2 regions of the Mesorhizobium yinganensis genome follow, and region 1 is predicted to be linked to the other one. Evidence: riboswitches for the same ligand, from Rfam matches in the RefSeq annotation. Region 1 holds a riboswitch; the other holds the start of a gene.
What was found. A riboswitch is a leader RNA that binds a small molecule or an ion and turns the genes downstream of it on or off. The one in region 1 is predicted to bind cobalamin.
Positions count from the first base shown of each region.

Region 2: another riboswitch for cobalamin. It lies ahead of ABMA59_RS04495 (CbtB domain-containing protein); the one in region 1 lies ahead of ABMA59_RS17050 (DUF1636 family protein).

Region 1 covers NZ_JBEBMH010000008.1:176,870-181,976, forward strand. Annotated here, with positions in the region: gene ABMA59_RS17040 (NADH-quinone oxidoreductase subunit A) at 1-27, opposite strand, end outside; gene ABMA59_RS17045 (winged helix-turn-helix domain-containing protein) at 326-1,567, shown strand; cobalamin riboswitch at 1,562-1,765, shown strand; gene ABMA59_RS17050 (DUF1636 family protein) at 1,801-2,220, shown strand; gene cobW (cobalamin biosynthesis protein CobW) at 2,217-3,254, shown strand; gene ABMA59_RS17060 (cobaltochelatase subunit CobN) at 3,265-5,107, shown strand, end outside.
Region 2 covers NZ_JBEBMH010000002.1:185,095-190,201, reverse strand. Annotated here, with positions in the region: gene ABMA59_RS04510 (MFS transporter) at 1-976, shown strand, start outside; gene ABMA59_RS04505 (aromatic ring-hydroxylating oxygenase subunit alpha) at 945-2,144, opposite strand; gene ABMA59_RS04500 (gamma-glutamylcyclotransferase) at 2,282-2,980, shown strand; cobalamin riboswitch at 3,032-3,224, shown strand; gene ABMA59_RS04495 (CbtB domain-containing protein) at 3,262-3,441, shown strand; gene ABMA59_RS04490 (CbtA family protein) at 3,454-4,218, shown strand; gene cobU (bifunctional adenosylcobinamide kinase/adenosylcobinamide-phosphate guanylyltransferase) at 4,211-4,726, shown strand; gene cobO (cob(I)yrinic acid a,c-diamide adenosyltransferase) at 4,728-5,107, shown strand, end outside.

The sequences.
Region 1 (5,107 bases):
AAGATAGGAACTGAGTAGTCCGTCCATGCTCCGGCCTTCCGTTTGCGATCCTGACTGGTCCGATCATAGCACGGAACGGGAGGCTGGGACCGCGACAGTCTGACCCGATCGGCCAGCGCCCGAAAACCTTGCTGCGATGCGGCGAGGGTTAGCGCAGGCAGTGGGGCGAAGCAAGCCGAACCTTGGCGAATTCGCGGCATGTATCAACCACATATGCTGTCAGGATGATGACGCGGGCCGGTGGACGAATGGCGAAGCGCCCGTCCATATGGTGCAGCGCCGAAAAAAGCTCCGACAAACACCAACAAACACCGCCGGAATGCAGATGAAGGAAAAGATCTCTCTTGCTCTTGCCCGCCGTGTCGCCATTGCCGCGCAGGGCCTTGCCGACCCGCGTCCGGAAGGGCCGATCACACGCCGGCATTTGACAAAAACGCTCGACCGGCTGGGCCTGCTGCAGATGGATTCCGTCAGCGCGGTGGTGCGCGCGCATTATATGCCGCTGTTCTCCCGCCTAGGCCCGTACCCGATGGCGCTGCTCGACGACGCCGCAGCACCAGGCAGGAAACGCATGCTGTTCGAATACTGGGCGCACGAGGCTTCGCTGCTGCCGCTGGAAAGCTGGCCGCTGATGCGCTGGCGCATGGAGCGGGCGAACGCCAATGACGACATGGAGATCTACAAGGGCCTTGCCCGCTGGGCCGACGACAAGATGCCGTTCATCGAGGAGGTTTTGCAGGAGGTCAAGGCGCGCGGCCCGATCGCCGCCTCCGACATCGACGGCGCCAAGGGCAAGGGCGGCTGGTGGGGCTGGAGCGATGAAAAGCACGCCTTCGAATGGCTGTTCTGGGCGGGCCGGATAACCACCGCCTCGCGCCGCGGTTTCGAGCGGCTCTATGACCTGCCCGAGCGCGTGCTGCCCAAGGAAGTCTTCGACCGCCCCGACATTCCGGCGGCCGAAGCGCATCGCGAATTGCTGCTGAGGTCGGCCCGCGCGCTCGGCATCGCCACCTATGGCGACCTGCGCGACTATTATCGCCTGTCGCCCGGGGATGTGAAGGGCCGCCTGGAGGAACTGGTCGAATCGGGCGACCTGCTTCCGGTCTCGGTCGAGGGCTGGAAAAACCCGGCCTATCTCCATTCAGGTACCCGGCTGCCGCGAAAGGTCGAGGCGCGCGCCCTGCTGGCGCCGTTCGATCCGCTGGTGTGGGAGCGCGCCCGCTCCGAACGGCTGTTCGATTTCCACTACCGCATCGAGATTTATACGCCGGCCGAGAAGCGGCAGTTCGGTTATTACGTGCTGCCCTTCCTGCTCGGCGACACCATTGTCGGGCGTGTCGACATGAAAGCTGATCGCCCGGCCGACGTGCTGCGCGTTCTGGCGGCCTACGCCCAACCGGGAGCACCGCCGAACGCGGCCGAGGAACTGGCGGCGGAAATAGAGCTGATGCGCGGCTGGCTGGGGCTGGAGCGGACCGAGATCACGCCGGCGGGCGAACTTGGCCCGGCGCTACGCGACATCCATGGTCGCGCGGCTGCGTTGACAGGCTCGGCCACGGGGGCCTAAATCATGGCCGACGGTCCCTTCCCCGCAACGGGAAGGGCTAAGAGGGAACGCGGTGCGGGTTTGGGCCCAACTCCGCGGCTGTCCCCGCAACTGTAAGCGGTTAGCCCGCGCCGAAGGCCACTGGATGAAAAATCCGGGAAGGCGGCGCGAGGCGCAGGAGCCGCGAGCCAGGAGACCTGCCGTCAGCCTAGAAATCCAAAAGTCCGGCGGGTGACCCGGACGAGGAGTATCGTTTGGACCAGACCGCCTTCTTCCCGGCGACGACTGCCGAGCCATCCGCCGATACCGGCGTGACGCTGGTCGTCTGCTCATCCTGCCGCGACGCGACCGGTTCCGACGCCCGCCCACGTCCCGGCGAAATTCTTGGCGACCGCGTGCGCGAGATCGCGCATGGCGAAGGCATTGCCGTGCGCCAGTTGGAATGCCTCGGCAACTGCAAGCGCCGCCTCAGCGCCGCAATGCTGCGCGACAACTGCTGGAGCTACGTGTTCGGCGACCTCACCGTCGACAACGCGTCCAACCTCGTTGCCGGCGCAAAACTGTTCGCCACCTCGCAGGACGGCCTGCTGCCCTGGCGCGGCCGCCCCGACTGCCTGAAACGCGGGCTTGTCGCCCGCATCCCGCCCGCTTCGTTGCTCAAGGACCTTTCATGACCACTTCGCTTGCCCGAACACCCTGCACCGTCGTCACCGGCTTCCTCGGCGCCGGCAAGACGACGATGATCCGCCACATCCTCGAAAACGCCGGCGGCCGGCGGCTGGCGCTGATTGTCAACGAGTTCGGCGATGTCGGCATCGACGGCGAAATCCTGAAGGGTTGCGGCGTCGACGCCTGCCCGGAGGAAAACATCATCGAACTCGCCAATGGCTGCCTGTGCTGCACCGTGGCCGACGATTTCGTGCCGGCGCTCGACCAGATCCTCGCCAAGGAGCCGAAGGTCGACCACATCATCATCGAGACTTCCGGGCTGGCCCTGCCAAAACCGCTGGTGCAGGCGTTCCAATGGCCGACGGTGAAGAGCCGCGTGACCGTCGACGGCGTAGTTGCGGTCGTCGATGGCCCGGCGCTCGCCGCCGGAAAAGTCGCCAACGACATGGAGGCGCTTGCCGCCCAGCGTGCCGCGGACTCCACTCTCGACCACGATGATCCGGTCGAGGAAGTGTTCGAGGATCAGGTCGCCTGCGCCGATCTGGTGATCCTGTCCAAGAGCGACCTGATGAACACCGAGGCGGCGAGCAAGGCCAAAAGCCTGATCGACGAACATCTTTCGCGCGCCGTGAAGGTGGTGCCGACGGCGCAGGGCCGCGTCGATCCTTCCGTGCTGCTCGGGCTTGGGCTCGCCGTCGAGGACGACATCGAGAACAGAAAGACCCATCACGACGGCGAACTCGACCACGAACACGACGATTTCGATTCCTTTATCGTCGAGTTGCCGAAGGTTGCGGACGCCGAGGAGTTGGCTCGGCGCATTTCGGCCGCCGCCGAGAGCGAGAATGTGCTGCGCATGAAGGGTTTTATTGCGGTCGACAACAAGCCGATGCGGCTTCTGGTGCAGGCCGTCGGCCCGCGCGTCAACCACTATTACGACCGCCCCTGGACCGCAGACGACGACCGCCGCTCGCGGCTGGTGGTGATCGGATTGAAGGGGCTCAACCGGGCGAAGGTCGAAAAGATACTCGTCGGATAGCGCGAAGCCTATGCACATCCTGCCCACAACATCCGCTTCGCTCGACGATCTCGTCGAGCCGGTCGACCTTGACCAATCGCCGGCGGATATCGCGGCGCTGTCCTTCACCGACAGCGACCTGGCTGCGATCGCCTCGGCCTGGCGGCGGGGTGGCGACGCGCTGCCGTCGATGCGGCTCGCCCCGCTGCGCGACCTGCGCCACCCGATGTCGGTCGACCTCTGGATCGAGAAGGCCGCGTCACACGCAAAAGTCATCCTGGTGCGCATCCTCGGCGGCTATGACTGGTGGCGCTACGGCTGCGACCAGCTTGCAGCGCTGGCCCGCGCCAAAAACATCGGGCTGGCGATGCTGCCCGGCGAATGCCGCGAGCAGGACGAGCGGCTGGTCGAGAGCTCAACGCTGCCGCGCGCCGAACTCGACGCACTCTTGGCGCTGTTTCGCGAAGGCGGGCCGGGCAACATGGACGTGCTGGTTCGCCGGCTTGTAGGACTGGCGCGTGGCGAGGAGACTGCTGCTGCGCCGGTCGTTTTACCGAGAGCGGGATTCTACTTTCTCAGAGGGGAGCTCGCCAGGCGCACCGCTCTCTCCCCTCTTGAGGGGGAGATGTCGGCGAAGCCGACAGAGGGGGTTGGTAAAGGAAGCGCTCGGCATAGGGAAACGCCGAGCACTGCAGAGCGGACCCCACCCGGCCCTTCGGGCCGTCCTTCGGCCCCCCTCAAGGGGGAGGGAAACCCCGTCGTCCCCATCCTGTTCTACCGTTCGATGCTGCTCGCCGACGACGTCGCCCCTATCGACGCTCTCTGCGCGGCGCTTTCGGCAAAAAACATCCGGCCGGTGCCGATCTTCGTCTCCAGCCTGAAGGACGCCGAATCCGTCGCCTTCGTCGAAACGGCAATCGCTGACCTGAAACCCGCGGCAATCATCACCGCCACCGCTTTCGCGGTCGGCGCGGAACCGGGCGCCGACACGCTGTTCGACCGCGCCGGCGTGCCGGTGTTCCAGGTGATCGTCGCCACCACCCGCCGCGAGGCTTGGGAGAAGAATCCGCGCGGCCTCGCGCCCGCCGACCTCGCCATGCATGTTGTCATGCCGGAACTCGACGGCCGCGTTCTCGCCGGAGCAATCTCATTCAAGGCGCCAAGCGCGGCCAACCAGGAGCTGGGTTTCACCGCGCAGACGAACACGCCGGAACCAGACCGCGTCGAGCAGGTCGCGGCGCGCATTGCAGCATTCCTGCGGCTTGCCGACACGCCGCGCGAAAACCGGCGTCTCGCCATCATCATCCCCGACTATCCTTCGGCGCCAGGCCGCACCGGCTACGCCGTCGGCCTCGACGTGCCGGCCAGCGTGCTCGCAATGCTGCGCGACGTGAAGGACGCCGGATATTGTGTTGATTCGATTCCCGAATCGCCACGCGCGATGCTGGATCTGTTGGAGCGCGGTGGCCATAGCCTGACGCTGGACGAATATCGGCGGATGGCGGATGGTTTGCCGGCCGGGGCGATGGCTGCGGTCGAGGCTGCGTGGGGCGATGCGGCGGAGGATGCAGTTGTGATTGACGGCGGCTCGCGCTCTATGTCGCCCCCCTCTGTCCTGCTGGGCATCTCCCCCACAAGGGGGGAGATTGCGCTGGCCGCTTTGGTTTCGCCAATCACCCACGTTGCAGAAGAGGCTGCGTCGCCGACACTGCCAATCTCCCCCCTCGTGGGGGAGATGTCCGGCAGGACAGAGGGGGGCACTGCAGGGCGCCAACATTACCTGGATGCCTCTAGCGTTGGGTCTTTCCCCTTCCGCGCCGCGCGTTTCGGCAACGTCACCGTCGCCCTTGCCCCGGATCGCGGCCGCTCAGCCG
Region 2 (5,107 bases), on a different contig from region 1:
CATCGGCCGCCTGTCGCGGCGCTGGGTCTATACGATCGGCACCTGTTTCCTGGCTCTGGGCTCCGCGCTGTTCGTCACCCACACGCTGGCGGGCCAAGTCGGCGGCATGCTGCTGCGCGTCATGGGTGCCAGCGCGCTGGCGATCACGCTCAACCTCTACATCATGGACCACATCCGCAAGGCCGACGTGATGCAGTCCGAATCGATGCGCATGGCCTGGTCGATGGTGGCGTGGACCGGTGGCCCGACGCTCGGCGTCTTTCTCTACACCCGCTTCGGCATCGTCGCGCCGCATCTGGTGGTCGTGGCCTTCGCGCTGACGCTGCTCATACTGTTCTGGTATTTCCGGCTCACCGACAACGCCCAGATCCGGCCGGGCAAGACGCGCGCCGTCAATCCGCTGAGCAATATCGGCCGCTTCGTCGCGCAGCCGCGGCTGAGGCTGGCCTGGATCATCGCCTTCGGCCGCTCCTGCTTCTGGACGACCTTCTTCGTCTACGCGCCGATCCTGATGGTGGCGACCGGGCAGGGCGAACTTGCCGGCGGCCTGCTCGTGTCGGCCGGCAACGCGGTGCTGTTCACCGCGATCTGGTGGGGCCGCCTCGGCCGGCGGTTCGGCGCGCGCAACACCATGGCGATGAGCTTTTTCGCGCTGTCGGCCGTGCTTTGGATGGCGGGACTGTGCGGCGAAGGTTTTCCGCTCGCGGCGGGCCTTCTGCTGCTGGTCGCCTCCTTCTTCGCCGTGGCGCTGGATGCGCTGGGCTCCACGCCCTTCATCCGTTCGGTACGCGCCTATGAACGGCCGCAAATGACGGCGGTGTACCGGACTTATCTCGACCTGTCGGAACTGCTGCCGCCCCTGATCTATTCGGTCGTCCTGGCCTTTGGCGGGCTGGGCGCGGTGTTCGCGACGCTGGGCTTCTTCACCGCCATTTGCGGCCTGATCACGTGGCGCTACCTGCCGAAGTCGATGTAGCCGCCTGTTGGCGGGCGCCGCGGACCCAGTCGTGGAAGCGGTGCAGAGCGTATTCCTCCGGCATCAGCACGCCGGCGCGATGCGGCCGCGCATGCAGGCCGCGCTGGTTGACCTCGCAGATCGCCGCGTCCTCCTCCAGCACGGTCTTGCCGAAGGCGACGATGTTGTCGATGTCCTGGCTTGCCTCGGTCAGCGCCTCCGGCGGGAACAGCCATTCGGCGGTGAGTTCCGTCTGCTCCGGGCCGAGCGGCACAAGGCGCACGGTTCTGACATAGTCGACATGGCCGACGATGAACATGGACGGCAGGTTCATCGCATAGTTCTGGCCGGCGGCACGTTCCGGGTCGCTCAGGCCCTCGAAACGGTGCTTCAGCGCGGCGCCGTCCTGCGACCAGGTCTCGGCGCCCTGGCGCAGGCCGCCGGAGAACTGCGGTTCGTCATTGTCGGCATGCAACGCCCATTCCGGGTCGTCATGGCGGGCCATCAGGCCGCGCCCGTAGATCGGAACAAGGGCGGACAAATGCTTGTGCACGCCGGGGCAATGCAGGCATTCGTTAAAATTTTCCCAGAAGATTTTCCAGTTGCAGTCCATGACTTTGGTCAGCACATGGCCGGTGACCAGCCCTTCCAGCGGCCAGTTCGCCAGGTCTGCCGAATCGCGATCGAGCGTGGAGGCCGGCGTTCCCAGCGGATCTTCGGCGAGATTGATGAAGACAAAACCGCGCCAGGCCGACAGGGCAACGGGATAGAGCGGATAGTCGGCCTTGTCGAAGCCGGGCGGCAGCGATTTTGACGGCACGCGGACGAGGTCGCCGCGCAGCGAATAGGACCAGGCATGATAGGGACAGGTCAGCAGTCGCGCCTTCAGCCGTCCCTCCGCGTCGCGGCAAAGCTGTGAGCCGCGATGACGGCAGGTGTTGTGGAAGGCGTGCAAATCGCCCCGGTCGTCGCGCAGCATAAGGATCTGCTGTGTGCCCAGCGTGAAGACACGGTAGGCGAGCGGCTGGGAAAGGTCTGCTTCGCGGCAGACCATGATCCAGTTGCGATACCAGATCGCCTCAAGCTCGCGCTGGAACTCCGCTTCGTCCCAATAGGCGGCGGAAGGCAGGGTGGCCTCGGCCGACAGCAGGCCGTTGTAAGGATCGCTCTTCACCGATTCAGGGGTCATCGCGTTCTCCATTTGTATGAGCGGACACCTCGCGCCGGGCTTTGTCAACTCCGTGCCGGCGCGGCTTGCCACAGGGGGCAGCGCCGGGCGATTGTGCGCGGCGAAGGGGCGAGGGCGCCCGAGGCGGGGAAAGCCGCATGAAGCCGCGCATGATGGCACTGACCGAGGAGATGGTGGCGCGCTGCCGTCGACACGTCGCCGATACCGGTCCGGAGCCTGGGCTCGGCTATCTCGACGAGGAAGACTATGCACGTCTCCTCGATGCCACGATTGCGGTACGGCCGCCCGGCCCGATCTGGTTGTTTGCCTATGGTTCCCTGATCTGGAAGCCAGAGGTGGACCATATCGAGGAGCGCATCGCCACTGCCCGCGGCTATCATCGCGCCTTCTGCATTCACCAGACACGCTGGCGAGGCACCCTTGAGCAGCCGGGGCTGATGATGGGCCTGATGCGTGGCGGCCAGTGCCAAGGGGTCGCCTTCCGCCTGCCGGCCGGCGACCCCTCTGAGGTCATCTCCCGTCTGATCCGCCGCGAGATGACGGCAAAGCCTTCCACCTACCTGCCGACCTGGCTGAAGCTCGATACGGCTCACGGGCCGTTGGCGGCTCTCGGCTTCGCGGTCAACCCCAAGGGCCGCACCTTTGCCGGCAAGCGAAGCGATGCCGATGTGGCGCATATCCTGGCACGGGCTTGTGGGCATCTGGGGTCGGGCGCGGACTATCTGTTCCAGACCGTGCGCAATCTCGAATCGCGCGGCATACACGACCGCTGCCTTTGGCGATTGCAGCAACTGGTCGCCGCCGAACTCGCCGCCGGCGAAAGCGATTCCGTCTAAGCCGGTCACGCAATGTCGGAATCGGATTTGCAGCGGCGCCGATTTACGCCTATTGTCACGATCGTCGTCGGTTCCGATTGGAACCAAGAGGGAATGCGGTGCGGGCTGTTCGCCCAATGCCGCGGCTGCCCCCGCAACTGTAAGCGGCTAGCCCACCCCGAATGCCACTGAGGATTTTCCTCGGGAAGGCGGGGCCGGGCGAGAACCCGCGAGCCAGGAGACCTGCCGGCGACAGGTTTGGATCAAGGGCCCTCGGGTGGAGGGCGAAAGGGACATTTGGAATGAACACGGCTTCGACCTCCCTCGGCGTACAGGTGTCGGCATCGTCGCGCGCGATGCAGCTTGCGCTGGCTGCACTCCTTGGCATCTTCATCGTAGGCTTCGTCGGCTTCTCGCAGGTGGAGGCCGCACACAACGCGGCTCATGATTATCGCCATTCGATGGCGTTTCCCTGCCACTGAAGAGGGGCTGACATGAACCTCTTTCGCAACGTCGTGTTCATCGCGGCGATCGCGGGGCTATTGGCAAGCCTCGTCATGGCCGCAATGCAATCTTTTGCCACCGATCCGCTGATTCTCAAGGCGGAAAGTTATGAAAACGCCGCCGAGCCTGCCCATGACCATGGCGCACCGGCAGCCGACGCAACTGCGGCCAGCGAAGCTGCACCGGCGGTCGCCGCGCATGAACATGAGCATGACCACGGGGGCTGGGCGCCCGCCGACGGGTTCGAGCGTTTCGCCTTCAACGTGCTCGCCAATCTTGTCAGCGGCTTCGGCTTCGCGTTGATTCTCGTTGCCGTCTCGGAATTCGCAGGCGGCATTTCGAGCTGGCGCTCCGGTGTGCTCTGGGGATTCGCCGGCTTTGCGGTGTTTACCCTAGCGCCCGGCCTCGGCCTTCCGCCGGAACTGCCGGCCATGCCGGCTGCCGACCTCGGCGAGCGGCAGGTATGGTGGGTCGCGACCGTGGCCGCAACGGCTGCGGGACTTGCGCTTATCGCCTTCCGGGGCACGGTGGTGCTGTCGATCCTCGGCGTGGCGCTGATCGTTGCACCGCATATCGTCGGCGCACCGCAGCCGGAAAGCCATGAATCGCCGATCCCCGCCGACCTGCACCACCAGTTCGTGGTCGCTTCCACCGTCACCAACCTGATCTTCTGGGTATTGCTCGGCGGTCTGGTGGGCGCTATCCGGACGCGGTTTTCCGGAACCGCGGGCTCGCTGCGCAACCAGCTTGCCTGACAAAACCTCGCTGACCTTCGTTCTCGGCGGCGCGCGCTCCGGCAAGAGTTCGCACGCCGAGACACTCGTGACGGCCTATCCGGCGCCCTGGATTTATATCGCCACGGCGCAGGCCTATGACGACGAGATGCGGGAACGTATTGCACTGCATCGCGCCCGGCGTCCTGCCGGATGGGAAACGGTGGACGCCCCGCTCGATGTGGTCGGGGCGCTGGCCGCCGTGCCGGACGGCAGGCCGGTCCTGCTCGATTGCCTGACGCTCTGGCTTTCCAACCATATGCTCGCCGAACATGATGTGGAAACCGAGAGCCGGCGGCTCGCCGATGTGCTTTCGCGCCCGCGCGGCCCCTGGTTCGTCGTTTCGAACGAGGTTGGGCTGGGTATCGTGCCCGACAATGCGTTGGCCCGAAAATTTCGTGACGCCGCGGGGCGGCTGAACCAGGCGGTGGCCACCGTGGCAGACAACGTCGTCTTCATGGTCGCCGGGCTGCCGATGCGGGTGAAATGAAATGAAGAGCGTCGACGACGAGGAAGCGGCCCGCCACAAGGCGAAGATGGCCAAGCGCAAGGCGGTCCAGGATGCCGAGGTAGCGGGCAAGACGATTGAAAAAGGCCTGCTGATCGTCAACACCGGTCCTGGCAAGGGCAAAACGACCGCCGCCTTCGGGCTGGCTCTGCGCATGCTCGGCTACGGCAAGCGGGTGGGCGTCGTGCAATTCGTCAAGGGTGCCTGGCATACGGGCGAACGAGCCGCCTTTGCCGCCTTCGGCGACAAAATCGTCTGGCACTCGATGGGCGAGGGGTTCACCTGGGAGACGCAGGACCTGAAACGCGACGTTGCGGCGGCGGAGGCTGCCTGGGCGAAGGCGCTCGAACTGATGGCCGATCC